DNA from 4 places in the Bacillus sp. KNSH39 genome. Region 2 is predicted to be linked to each of the others. Evidence: a T-box and tRNA genes for the amino acid it is inferred to sense, from the RefSeq annotation. Region 2 holds a T-box; the other regions hold tRNA genes.

Region 1 (2,906 bases), 3.3 Mb from region 2:
CAGGACGGAAAGACCCCGTGGAGCTTTACTGTAGCCTGATATTGAATTTTGGTACAGTTTGTACAGGATAGGCGGGAGCCATTGAAACCGGAGCGCTAGCTTCGGTGGAGGCGCTGGTGGGATACCGCCCTGACTGTATTGAAATTCTAACCTACGGGTCTTATCGACCCGGGAGACAGTGTCAGGTGGGCAGTTTGACTGGGGCGGTCGCCTCCTAAAGTGTAACGGAGGCGCCCAAAGGTTCCCTCAGAATGGTTGGAAATCATTCGTAGAGTGCAAAGGCATAAGGGAGCTTGACTGCGAGACCTACAAGTCGAGCAGGGACGAAAGTCGGGCTTAGTGATCCGGTGGTTCCGCATGGAAGGGCCATCGCTCAACGGATAAAAGCTACCCCGGGGATAACAGGCTTATCTCCCCCAAGAGTCCACATCGACGGGGAGGTTTGGCACCTCGATGTCGGCTCATCGCATCCTGGGGCTGTAGTCGGTCCCAAGGGTTGGGCTGTTCGCCCATTAAAGCGGTACGCGAGCTGGGTTCAGAACGTCGTGAGACAGTTCGGTCCCTATCCGTCGTGGGCGTAGGAAATTTGAGAGGAGCTGTCCTTAGTACGAGAGGACCGGGATGGACGCACCGCTGGTGTACCAGTTGTTCTGCCAAGGGCATAGCTGGGTAGCTATGTGCGGAAGGGATAAGTGCTGAAAGCATCTAAGCATGAAGCCCCCCTCAAGATGAGATTTCCCATAGCGTAAGCTAGTAAGATCCCTGAAAGATGATCAGGTTGATAGGTTCGAGGTGGAAGCATGGTGACATGTGGAGCTGACGAATACTAATAGATCGAGGACTTAACCATATAATATGTAGCAAATGTTATCTAGTTTTGAAGGAATATATATTAAAATTTCTTCTTGACATTTCGAAAGAAATGTTTATAATGGTAAAAGTCTGGTAATGATGGCAGAGAGGTCACACCCGTTCCCATACCGAACACGGAAGTTAAGCTCTCTAGCGCCGATGGTAGTTGGGACCTTGTCCCTGTGAGAGTAGGACGTTGCCAGGCTAATATTATTCCGCAGTAGCTCAGTGGTAGAGCTATCGGCTGTTAACCGATCGGTCGTAGGTTCGAGTCCTACCTGCGGAGCCATTATGCTTCCATAGCTCAGCTGGTAGAGCACTTCCATGGTAAGGAAGAGGTCACCGGTTCAAGCCCGGTTGGAAGCTTGGGAATAGGTTTAAAACTTTTTTGGCCCGTTGGTCAAGTGGTTAAGACACCGCCCTTTCACGGCGGTAACACGGGTTCGAATCCCGTACGGGTCACCACTTTTGGAGGATTAGCTCAGCTGGGAGAGCACCTGCCTTACAAGCAGGGGGTCGGCGGTTCGATCCCGTCATCCTCCACCATATATATTTAAAATGTCGGAGGGGTAGCGAAGTGGCTAAACGCGGCGGACTGTAAATCCGCTCCTTCGGGTTCGGCAGTTCGAATCTGCCCCCCTCCACCATTTTCTTTAAAATAACCTGAGAGGGTTTATTTTTTTGAAAAGATAACCATACTAGTAAATATTAATGGGCTATAGCCAAGCGGTAAGGCAACGGACTTTGACTCCGTCATGCGCTGGTTCGAATCCAGCTAGCCCAGCCATTTACGAGCCATTAGCTCAGTTGGTAGAGCATCTGACTTTTAATCAGAGGGTCGAAGGTTCGAGTCCTTCATGGCTCATCATTTTTGCGGAAGTAGTTCAGTGGTAGAATACAACCTTGCCAAGGTTGGGGTCGCGGGTTCGAATCCCGTCTTCCGCTTAATTAATAAGGGGCCTTAGCTCAGCTGGGAGAGCGCCTGCCTTGCACGCAGGAGGTCAGCGGTTCGATCCCGCTAGGCTCCATCTAAATAAAAAAGCTTACATCATACGATGTAAGCTTTTTTTGTGTTTAAAAAGACAACTTTTATACTTGTCGTTTAAAATGAAGAAAACGTAAAAATAAGGGATGGGGAGATAATTGTGAAAGTTGTTATTGCATCTGATTCATATAAAGAAAGCCTAAAAGCTATAGAAGTATGTGGAGCTATTGAAAGAGGTTTTAGAGCAATTTTTCCTAATGCAGAGTATGTGAAAATACCAATTGGAGATGGAGGAGAAGGGACGGTTGAATCACTTGTTGATGCTACAGGGGGGAGAATTATATCAATTAGTGTGACAGGACCGCTTAGAGAAGGTATACAAGCTTTTTATGGCATTTCTAAAGATAAAAAGACAGCGTTTATTGAAATGGCAGCAGCATCAGGATTACAGCACGTTCCAGTTGAAAAGCGCAACCCACTTATTACAACGACAAAAGGAACAGGAGAACTTATATTACATGCGCTAGATCAAGGAGTGGAGTACATAATTTTAGGACTTGGAGGAAGTGCTACAAATGATGGCGGGGCAGGTATGTTAGAGGCTTTAGGAGTAAGGTTTATAAATGGTAAGGGTGAAGTAATAGATCCATCTGGAGGCACATTACACTCGATTGTTACTATTGATTTTTCACGAATGGACCCACGCTTAAAGGGGGTAAAGATAGAAGCGGCATGTGATGTGGATAATCCATTAGTCGGAATGCAGGGAGCATCTTTCGTATTTGGGAGACAAAAGGGTGCAAATATCGAGATGATGAAAGAGCTAGATGAGAATTTACAACATTATGCGAATATGCTTAAACGATATGTATCTTTTGATGTATCTGAAATACCTGGTGCAGGGGCAGCGGGAGGAATGGGAGCGGCTGTTATTTCAGTGTTAAAGGGAGACTTGCGTAGGGGCATTGAAATTGTATTAGATTATACAAATTTCGATAAACATATAGAAGATGCACATCTTATTATAACTGGTGAAGGTAGAATAGATAAACAAACTGCATATGGAAAG
Region 2 (2,906 bases):
ACGGCATTCCCGGAGCCTCTTCAGAAAACATAAATAACTCAAGCTCATTGCCTAACTTACGATGATTTCTTTTTGTTGCTTCTTCAACGAAATGTAAATACTCTTCTAATTCTTTTTGAGAAGAGAATGCAACACCATATATGCGCTGAAGCACTTGGTTATTACTATCACCTCGCCAATATGCACCGGAAACGTGAGTTAATTGAAATGATTTCAAATAACCTGTTGATGGTAAATGTGGCCCTCTACATAAATCTACAAATTCACCTTGTTTATATAGTGTTACACTTTCCCCACTAGGAATTGCTTCTAAAAGTTCTAATTTCAAGCGATCGTTCATTTCTTGAAACAGTTTTGCTGCTTCTTCTCGAGAAACCTCAACTCGTTCTATCTTTATATTTTCATTTATAATCTTTTTCATTTCTTTTTCGATTTTTCGTAAATCTTCTACGTTTACACTACTTGGAAGATCCATATCATAATAAAATCCATTTTCAATAACAGGCCCCACCCCAAGATTTATATCACCATACATTCTTTTTACAGCTTGCGCTAAAATATGTGCCGCAGAGTGTCTTGTAATTTCTACACCTTCATTTGAATCTATAGTAATGATTTCTACCTCCGCATTTTCTTCAATCTTTCGGCGTAAATCATATAACCCATCATTCACTTTCCCCGCGACTGCTTTCTTTTTCAAACTACTGCTAATGGATCCCGCAATTTCTTCTAAAGTAATTCCTTTTACAAATTCTTTCACGCTACCATCTGGAAATTTAATTTCAATCATTTGTTCTTTCATTTTTCATCTCTCCATTTCATAATAAAAAGCACACTCATCCCTAACATAGGGACGAGCGTGCTTTTACCCGTGGTTCCACCCAGATTCCCATCACAAAATGCAATGGCTTCTTTTACGGTAACGTCGTTTATACGGCACTAGATACTTAATTTCCCCAGTGCAGCTCTAAGGTGGTAAGTTATTTTTCTGCGTTAGGAAGTTCTCAGCTTTCCTTCCTTCTCTGTATAACCGGGTAAAATAACTCGTGTCCTTTTCTTCGCTTATTATGAAATTGAATGCAAAAAAGCATATTCATCCCTAAATATAGGGACGAATATGCTTATATCCGTGGTTCCACCCAGATTCCCATCACAAAAAACATAATGGCTTCTTTTGCGATAACGTCGCATACACGGCACTAGATACTTAATTTCCCTAGTGCAGCTCTAAGGTGGTAAGTTATTTTTCTGCGTTAGGAAGTTCTCAGCTTTCCTTCCTTCTCTGTATAACCGGGTAAAATAACTCGTGTCCTTTTCTTTGCTTTTTGTAAAACATCCATTTATTGTTATTTAATATATCTTATTCATTTTATTTTTGCAAGTGTTTAAAAAAATTATTTATTTAATTAAAAAAGTGAAACCAAATTTTTTTGGTTTCACTTCACAATTTTACCAATCTTGTGGTTCGTAATTTAAGTCTGCAAATAGACGTCTTTTCTCTTTCTTTGTTAAATCTCTCCACTGCCCAACCGGTAAATTATTCAATTCAATATTCATAATTCTCGTACGTTTTAACGTGTATACTTGATAACCTAAAGCTTCACACATACGGCGAATTTGACGATTTAGCCCTTGTGTTAAAATAATTTGGAACTCATATTTTGATAACTGTGTAACCTCACAAGGAAGCGTTTTTGTTCCTAAAATTTTAACACCCGCTGCCATTTTCTCTAAGAAATCAGGTGTAATTGGCTTATCTACTGAAACGATATATTCTTTCTCATGTTTGTTTTCAGCACGTAAAATCTCATTAACAATATCACCATCATTCGTTAATAAAATTAAACCGTCTGAGTCTTTATCAAGGCGTCCAATGTGACTAATTCGTAAAGGATGGTTCACTAAATCGATAATATTACCTTTTACAGCTTTTTCACTCGTACATGTAATACCTACTGGTTTATTTAAAGCGATATATACGTGATCTCGAGCAATTCGAAGCTGCTCTCCATTTACTCGTACATCATCACCTGGGTTCACTTGGTCACCAATTTTTGCAACCTTACCGTTAATAATTACTCTTCTCTCATTAATTAGTTTATCCGCTCCACGTCGAGACGCTTTTCCAGCTTCACTAATAAATTTATTGATACGCAAATTAGGCACATCCTTTTCTAAAAAAAATTTCAAGCTCACACTGCTTCTACCGTACAATACAAAAGGGTAAGCCTCCTATTATAACTTAAATATATTAACATGAAAGGGTATATAACGTCTTCTATTAATTACTTGTTTATAAGAAAATATCTTTATTATACATTCATTTATACACTTTTTCAGCGTTTAATATACAAGCCATTCTTCCTTACATACAGCTTGTTTTCCTTTTATCTCTTCTATATCTTCATGAATATTAGCTAATTTATATAAATCTGGGAAAATCTCTTCCACATAATTTTGATGCGTCTGTTCATCTTTCCAATATGTTAACACTATGTAACGATTTTCATTTTTTAAAGACTTCCCAACTACTCCACCTAACATTCCTTTTGCTTTTTCCATTCCTTTATTCCAAATTGTTTCTTGCTTCTGTAAAAAATACTTTTCCTTTTCCACCTTTACATCACATATAGCAACTCTTACGAATGATCCTTCTGTAACAACGTCTTTCAAATGCGTATCAGTTATATCATACAACGTTTGAAATAATTCAATTTCACACGAAAGAAACGTATCCTCTTGATTACTATTTAAATAAATTGTATCGTGAGCACCATTCATAAATGATTGATATGTACTTCTATCTTCCCATAAAGTAAATACACATGCCTCATCTTCATACCATCCACCAAATTGTCCATGAAAACCATCTAGATGCCGTATATCACTCCATTTTTCTTGCGCAT
Region 3 (2,906 bases), 2.5 Mb from region 2:
GCTTAAGTCCATTGCTTCCCCTTCTGCTTTTGCTTCATTAACATCTACTAATACGAATTCTTCAGCTACACCTTGGTTGATCATTGAGTAAGCGTAACTACAACCTACAGCTCCTGTTCCTACTAATACTACACGATTGATACCTTTTTTCATGGTAATTTCCCCTCTCTATTGTTCACATATATTTTTTTATGATTGTTTAAGTAATTAATTAAAATACTAATTTAATGTTGTTTAACTTCTTTACATTCATATTGTAGCACGTATTATTGTGAATTACTTCACAAATTATGACCTATTTGTGAACTTTTTCACATAGAGTGTAAAGTTATTGGAATAGGTGTGGAATCCATTTCAATGGAGGCGTTTTCTTTAGATTGTGAAAGGGATTTTCTTGTGGTTTTTGTCGGTAAGTGAAATTATACCAGCGATTTTTAGAATATATCGACCGTAACTCCAAATATATCAGCGATTATTAAAATTTATCGATCGTAACTCAAATTATATCAGCGATTTTTGCAATATATCGACTTACCGACAAAACTCGACAATACTGACAACATAAAAAAGCTGTCTTCAGTAGATCACAGCTATTGAGAGAAAGCAGCTTCTTCTATATATTATTTATTTTCCACAGTAGCTCCCAGATGCATTTTCATCGGTTTCTCCAAGTGTAGGAGGCTACAGCCATACAGCTGGGGTAAAAGTTCAAGTTGAAGTTAATTCCTTCATATTCATACAGGTCCAAATAATTAACATGATTGTATTTACCGCTCTCTATGTACCCAACTGCAACAGCGAATACTTCATATTTCTTCTATTGCATAAAAAAGCAGACTATCCAAAGTCCATTTTTATACAACAAAAAAGAGATAGCAGATTATGCTATCTCTTTTAGTATGACCCGTACGGGATTCGAACCCGTGTTACCGCCGTGAAAGGGCGGTGTCTTAACCACTTGACCAACGGGCCAGTTCTGGCAGAGAAGAAGGGATTCGAACCCTCGCACCGCGTTCGCGATCTACTCCCTTAGCAGGGGAGCCCCTTGAGCCACTTGGGTACTTCTCTATAAATATGGCTCCGCAGGTAGGACTCGAACCTACGACCGATCGGTTAACAGCCGATAGCTCTACCACTGAGCTACTGCGGAACAATTATGGTGGGCCTAAATGGACTCGAACCATCGACCTCACGCTTATCAGGCGTGCGCTCTAACCAGCTGAGCTATAGGCCCATAATTGAAAAGCGGGTGAAGAGAATCGAACTCTCGACCAGAGCTTGGAAGGCTCTTGTTTTACCACTAAACTACACCCGCATTAAATTGTAAATGGTGAGCCATGAAGGACTCGAACCTTCGACCCTCTGATTAAAAGTCAGATGCTCTACCAACTGAGCTAATGGCTCATTTTGAAAGTGGTGCCGACTAGAGGACTTGAACCCCCAACCTACTGATTACAAGTCAGTTGCTCTACCAATTGAGCTAAGTCGGCTTGCGTTTTCAAAATGGTGGCTCGGGACGGAATCGAACCGCCGACACGAGGATTTTCAGTCCTCTGCTCTACCGACTGAGCTACCGAGCCTTTATGTAAAAATGGCGGTCCCGACCGGGGTCGAACCGGCGATCTCCTGCGTGACAGGCAGGCATGTTAACCACTACACCACGGGACCATTTGGTTGCGGGGACAGGATTTGAACCTGCGACCTTCGGGTTATGAGCCCGACGAGCTACCGTGCTGCTCCACCCCGCGATGATAAAATATTTACTTTAGAAAAAATGGAGGAGGTAGAGGGATTCGAACCCCCGCGCGACTCTCGCCGCCTGTCGGTTTTCAAGACCGATCCCTTCAGCCGAACTTGGGTATACCTCCGAGATATATACGTCTAATGGTGGACCTTGTAGGACTCGAACCTACGACCGGACGGTTATGAGCCGTCTGCTCTAACCAGCTGAGCTAAAGGTCCTTTATGGTAGCGGCGGAGGGGATCGAACCCCCGACCTCACGGGTATGAACCGTACGCTCTAGCCAGCTGAGCTACACCGCCATAAATGATATTAATATAAGTGGAGCCTAGCGGGATCGAACCGCTGACCTCCTGCGTGCAAGGCAGGCGCTCTCCCAGCTGAGCTAAGGCCCCATGTTTTTTAGGAATATCGGGAAGACAGGATTTGAACCTGCGACCCCCTGGTCCCAAACCAGGTGCTCTACCAAGCTGAGCCACTTCCCGTTAATAAAAGCGCGCCCGAGAGGAGTCGAACCCCTAACCTCTTGATCCGTAGTCAAACGCTCTATCCAATTGAGCTACGGGCGCATATGGTGCCGAGGGCGGGGGTCGAACCCGCACGGTGGTCACCCACCGCAGGATTTTAAGTCCTGTGCGTCTGCCTGTTCCGCCACCCCGGCATGTCATATTGAAAATTGGAGCGGAAGACGGGATTCGAACCCGCGACCCCAACCTTGGCAAGGTTGTATTCTACCACTGAACTACTTCCGCAAGACATGTATGAGTTATTTAATTAAAAGTGCGGGTGAAGGGAGTCGAACCCCCACGCCAAAGGCGCCAGATCCTAAGTCTGGTGCGTCTGCCAATTCCGCCACACCCGCATATTAATTTATTTAAGAAAAATGGGGCGACTGATGGGAATCGAACCCACGAATGCCGGAGCCACAATCCGGTGCGTTAACCACTTCGCCACAACCGCCATGATTTCTGGTGCCGACTAGAGGACTTGAACCCCCAACCTACTGATTACAAGTCAGTTGCTCTACCAATTGAGCTAAGTCGGCTAAATGGTGGAGGATGACGGGATCGAACCGCCGACCCCCTGCTTGTAAGGCAGGTGCTCTCCCAGCTGAGCTAATCCTCCATTTGCCTGGCAACGTCCTACTCTCACAGGGACAAGGTCC
Region 4 (2,906 bases), 3.7 Mb from region 2:
GGGTTGGGCTGTTCGCCCATTAAAGCGGTACGCGAGCTGGGTTCAGAACGTCGTGAGACAGTTCGGTCCCTATCCGTCGTGGGCGTAGGAAATTTGAGAGGAGCTGTCCTTAGTACGAGAGGACCGGGATGGACGCACCGCTGGTGTACCAGTTGTTCTGCCAAGGGCATAGCTGGGTAGCTATGTGCGGAAGGGATAAGTGCTGAAAGCATCTAAGCATGAAGCCCCCCTCAAGATGAGATTTCCCATAGCGTAAGCTAGTAAGATCCCTGAAAGATGATCAGGTTGATAGGTTCGAGGTGGAAGCATGGTGACATGTGGAGCTGACGAATACTAATAGATCGAGGACTTAACCATATAATATGTAGCAATGTTATCTAGTTTTGAGAGAACATAAAAAACTTGTTGACTTTTAAAGTAAATAAGTTATAATAATGATTGTCTCAAAAGAATAATGTCTGGTAATGATGGCAGAGAGGTCACACCCGTTCCCATACCGAACACGGAAGTTAAGCTCTCTAGCGCCGATGGTAGTTGGGACCTTGTCCCTGTGAGAGTAGGACGTTGCCAGGCAATATTATTCCGCAGTAGCTCAGCGGTAGAGCTATCGGCTGTTAACCGATCGGTCGTAGGTTCGATTCCTACCTGCGGAGCCATTGGAGAGCTGTCCGAGTTGGCCGAAGGAGCACGATTGGAAATCGTGTATACGTCACAAGCGTATCAAGGGTTCGAATCCCTTGCTCTCCGCCATAGGATTTATAATATTTGGCCCGTTGGTCAAGTGGTTAAGACACCGCCCTTTCACGGCGGTAACACGGGTTCGAATCCCGTACGGGTCACCACTTTGGAGGATTAGCTCAGCTGGGAGAGCACCTGCCTTACAAGCAGGGGGTCGGCGGTTCGATCCCGTCATCCTCCACCATATAAATTTTATATGAATAGTATTATCGCGGGGTGGAGCAGCACGGTAGCTCGTCGGGCTCATAACCCGAAGGTCGCAGGTTCAAATCCTGTCCCCGCAACCAAATGGTCCCGTGGTGTAGTGGTTAACATGCCTGCCTGTCACGCAGGAGATCGCCGGTTCGACCCCGGTCGGGACCGCCATTTTAATAAGGCTCGGTAGCTCAGTCGGTAGAGCAGAGGACTGAAAATCCTCGTGTCGGCGGTTCGATTCCGTCCCGAGCCACCATTTATTTTAATAAAATACGCCGGCTTAGCTCAATTGGTAGAGCAACTGACTTGTAATCAGTAGGTTGGGGGTTCAAGTCCTCTAGCCGGCACCATGTAAGTTTCGGAGGGGTAGCGAAGTGGCTAAACGCGGCGGACTGTAAATCCGCTCCTTCGGGTTCGGCAGTTCGAATCTGCCCCCCTCCACCATTTACATAGGGGCATAGTTTAAAGGTAGAACTGAGGTCTCCAAAACCTCCAGTGTGGGTTCGATTCCTACTGCCCCTGCCAAATATATTTACACAACATGGCGGTTGTGGCGAAGTGGTTAACGCACCGGATTGTGGCTCCGGCATTCGTGGGTTCGATTCCCATCAGTCGCCCCATTTTTATTTTAAAAATTACAAATAATCTAATGGATACTTACATATAATTAAGTAAGAATTCGATGGGCTATAGCCAAGCGGTAAGGCAACGGACTTTGACTCCGTCATGCGCTGGTTCGAATCCAGCTAGCCCAGCCATTTTTGCGGAAGTAGTTCAGTGGTAGAATACAACCTTGCCAAGGTTGGGGTCGCGGGTTCGAATCCCGTCTTCCGCTCCAATAAAATTTAATATGGCGGCATAGCCAAGTGGTAAGGCAGAGGTCTGCAAAACCTTTATCACCGGTTCAAATCCGGTTGCCGCCTTTTCTTTTGTGCCGATGTGGCGGAATTGGCAGACGCGCACGACTCAAAATCGTGTTCCTTCGGGAGTGTCGGTTCGACCCCGACCATCGGTATCATGAACGGCGTAATAAAAGACTCTACACCAAATGTGTAGAGTCTTTTTATGTTTTCATCATACTATAAAATAAGCAAAAATGGTGTGTTGGTGAAATGGTTATAAATGATTAAGGTAAACTTATTCATTTAGTACATGCGATACAGTTGGGGAAAGCTACAAAACAATAAAGGGATAAATTTTTATCCCTTTATATAATTTCATTATTTTATAGAGAATTTCTCCAACCTGGTGACATGAAGTTAAATCCGACGCCACCAGTAGATATTAGTACATGATCAGCTGTTAATTTCGTAATTTCTAAGAACTTCTTTTCAAACTCTTCTCTGTTGTATTTGTACATAGTTGAGTGGCATGACCACATGTGCGTTGAAGTACTCAACCAGTCTCCTAATTCCTTTAATTCAGGAAACGACTCAAATCGAATTGGTTCATCTAATTTCATGAATCTCACTTGATAGATAGTTGGGTTTAACTTCTCTCCTATTCCTTTAAAAGCATGTGATTTTTTGTCTTTGGAATGTGTCATAATTCACCCTCCATCTTTTCTTCAAATTTTTTCCTATTTTTATTGTACAACAATAGAAAACAATTATGGGAATAATATGGAAATGTTTATTGGCAATATAAAAAGACTGTAACAGAAATGTTAGAGTCTTTTTGTTAAATTATACTATGTGCTTCTAAAATTCGTAATAAACGTAGGAATTCATGTATAATATAACTTGTCGAAAGAACAAAATGATAGTGATTTATATTATGTCTGTAATATGAATCAAAAATGAACTTTTTATATTTCTTTTAAAAATGTGTTGAACACACATTATATTTCATATTAATATTTTTATGTAGATTTAAAACGGGAAAGAGAGTGGAAAGTATGGGCCGTAAATGGAACAATATTAAAGACAAAAAAGCATCAAAAGATGCAAATACAAGCCGTATATACGCGAAAT

What was found. A T-box is a leader RNA that pairs with one kind of tRNA and senses whether it is charged. The one in region 2 lies ahead of thrS (threonine--tRNA ligase), so its partner is inferred to be a tRNA-Thr.
Region 1: it encodes a tRNA-Thr, which carries the amino acid that the T-box ahead of thrS (threonine--tRNA ligase) is inferred to sense. The anticodon was not compared.
Region 3: it encodes a tRNA-Thr, which carries the amino acid that the T-box ahead of thrS (threonine--tRNA ligase) is inferred to sense. The anticodon was not compared.
Region 4: it encodes a tRNA-Thr, which carries the amino acid that the T-box ahead of thrS (threonine--tRNA ligase) is inferred to sense. The anticodon was not compared.

What each region holds. Positions count from the first base shown of each region.
Region 1 covers NZ_JBQXYO010000001.1:4,013,415-4,016,320, forward strand. The annotation lists rRNA gene ACUL40_RS20560 (23S ribosomal RNA) at 1-850, shown strand, start outside; rRNA gene rrf (5S ribosomal RNA) at 942-1,057, shown strand; tRNA gene ACUL40_RS20570 (tRNA-Asn) at 1,067-1,141, shown strand; tRNA gene ACUL40_RS20575 (tRNA-Thr) at 1,146-1,218, shown strand; tRNA gene ACUL40_RS20580 (tRNA-Glu) at 1,243-1,317, shown strand; tRNA gene ACUL40_RS20585 (tRNA-Val) at 1,323-1,398, shown strand; tRNA gene ACUL40_RS20590 (tRNA-Tyr) at 1,416-1,499, shown strand; tRNA gene ACUL40_RS20595 (tRNA-Gln) at 1,565-1,639, shown strand; tRNA gene ACUL40_RS20600 (tRNA-Lys) at 1,645-1,717, shown strand; tRNA gene ACUL40_RS20605 (tRNA-Gly) at 1,726-1,797, shown strand; tRNA gene ACUL40_RS20610 (tRNA-Ala) at 1,808-1,880, shown strand; gene ACUL40_RS20615 (glycerate kinase) at 1,998-2,906, shown strand, end outside.
Region 2 covers NZ_JBQXYO010000001.1:721,215-724,120, reverse strand. The annotation lists gene thrS (threonine--tRNA ligase) at 1-802, opposite strand, end outside; T-box leader at 847-1,068, opposite strand; T-box leader at 1,105-1,328, opposite strand; gene rluF (23S rRNA pseudouridine(2604) synthase RluF) at 1,450-2,157, opposite strand; gene ACUL40_RS03660 (YdbC family protein) at 2,344-2,906, opposite strand, start outside.
Region 3 covers NZ_JBQXYO010000001.1:3,256,680-3,259,585, forward strand. The annotation lists gene ACUL40_RS16655 (L-lactate dehydrogenase) at 1-153, opposite strand, end outside; tRNA gene ACUL40_RS16660 (tRNA-Glu) at 901-972, opposite strand; tRNA gene ACUL40_RS16665 (tRNA-Ser) at 978-1,068, opposite strand; tRNA gene ACUL40_RS16670 (tRNA-Asn) at 1,076-1,150, opposite strand; tRNA gene ACUL40_RS16675 (tRNA-Ile) at 1,158-1,234, opposite strand; tRNA gene ACUL40_RS16680 (tRNA-Gly) at 1,245-1,315, opposite strand; tRNA gene ACUL40_RS16685 (tRNA-Lys) at 1,329-1,404, opposite strand; tRNA gene ACUL40_RS16690 (tRNA-Thr) at 1,415-1,490, opposite strand; tRNA gene ACUL40_RS16695 (tRNA-Phe) at 1,505-1,580, opposite strand; tRNA gene ACUL40_RS16700 (tRNA-Asp) at 1,593-1,668, opposite strand; tRNA gene ACUL40_RS16705 (tRNA-Met) at 1,672-1,748, opposite strand; tRNA gene ACUL40_RS16710 (tRNA-Ser) at 1,776-1,868, opposite strand; tRNA gene ACUL40_RS16715 (tRNA-Ile) at 1,886-1,962, opposite strand; tRNA gene ACUL40_RS16720 (tRNA-Met) at 1,967-2,043, opposite strand; tRNA gene ACUL40_RS16725 (tRNA-Ala) at 2,064-2,136, opposite strand; tRNA gene ACUL40_RS16730 (tRNA-Pro) at 2,153-2,226, opposite strand; tRNA gene ACUL40_RS16735 (tRNA-Arg) at 2,237-2,310, opposite strand; tRNA gene ACUL40_RS16740 (tRNA-Leu) at 2,314-2,402, opposite strand; tRNA gene ACUL40_RS16745 (tRNA-Gly) at 2,419-2,493, opposite strand; tRNA gene ACUL40_RS16750 (tRNA-Leu) at 2,523-2,603, opposite strand; tRNA gene ACUL40_RS16755 (tRNA-His) at 2,626-2,701, opposite strand; tRNA gene ACUL40_RS16760 (tRNA-Thr) at 2,711-2,786, opposite strand; tRNA gene ACUL40_RS16765 (tRNA-Val) at 2,791-2,866, opposite strand; rRNA gene rrf (5S ribosomal RNA) at 2,871-2,906, opposite strand, start outside.
Region 4 covers NZ_JBQXYO010000001.1:4,392,510-4,395,415, forward strand. The annotation lists rRNA gene ACUL40_RS22425 (23S ribosomal RNA) at 1-357, shown strand, start outside; rRNA gene rrf (5S ribosomal RNA) at 458-573, shown strand; tRNA gene ACUL40_RS22435 (tRNA-Asn) at 582-656, shown strand; tRNA gene ACUL40_RS22440 (tRNA-Ser) at 659-750, shown strand; tRNA gene ACUL40_RS22445 (tRNA-Glu) at 768-842, shown strand; tRNA gene ACUL40_RS22450 (tRNA-Val) at 847-922, shown strand; tRNA gene ACUL40_RS22455 (tRNA-Met) at 949-1,025, shown strand; tRNA gene ACUL40_RS22460 (tRNA-Asp) at 1,029-1,104, shown strand; tRNA gene ACUL40_RS22465 (tRNA-Phe) at 1,114-1,189, shown strand; tRNA gene ACUL40_RS22470 (tRNA-Thr) at 1,208-1,283, shown strand; tRNA gene ACUL40_RS22475 (tRNA-Tyr) at 1,294-1,377, shown strand; tRNA gene ACUL40_RS22480 (tRNA-Trp) at 1,385-1,458, shown strand; tRNA gene ACUL40_RS22485 (tRNA-His) at 1,478-1,553, shown strand; tRNA gene ACUL40_RS22490 (tRNA-Gln) at 1,617-1,691, shown strand; tRNA gene ACUL40_RS22495 (tRNA-Gly) at 1,697-1,771, shown strand; tRNA gene ACUL40_RS22500 (tRNA-Cys) at 1,786-1,856, shown strand; tRNA gene ACUL40_RS22505 (tRNA-Leu) at 1,867-1,948, shown strand; gene ACUL40_RS22510 (DUF3884 family protein) at 2,159-2,479, opposite strand; gene ACUL40_RS22515 (YebC/PmpR family DNA-binding transcriptional regulator) at 2,831-2,906, shown strand, end outside.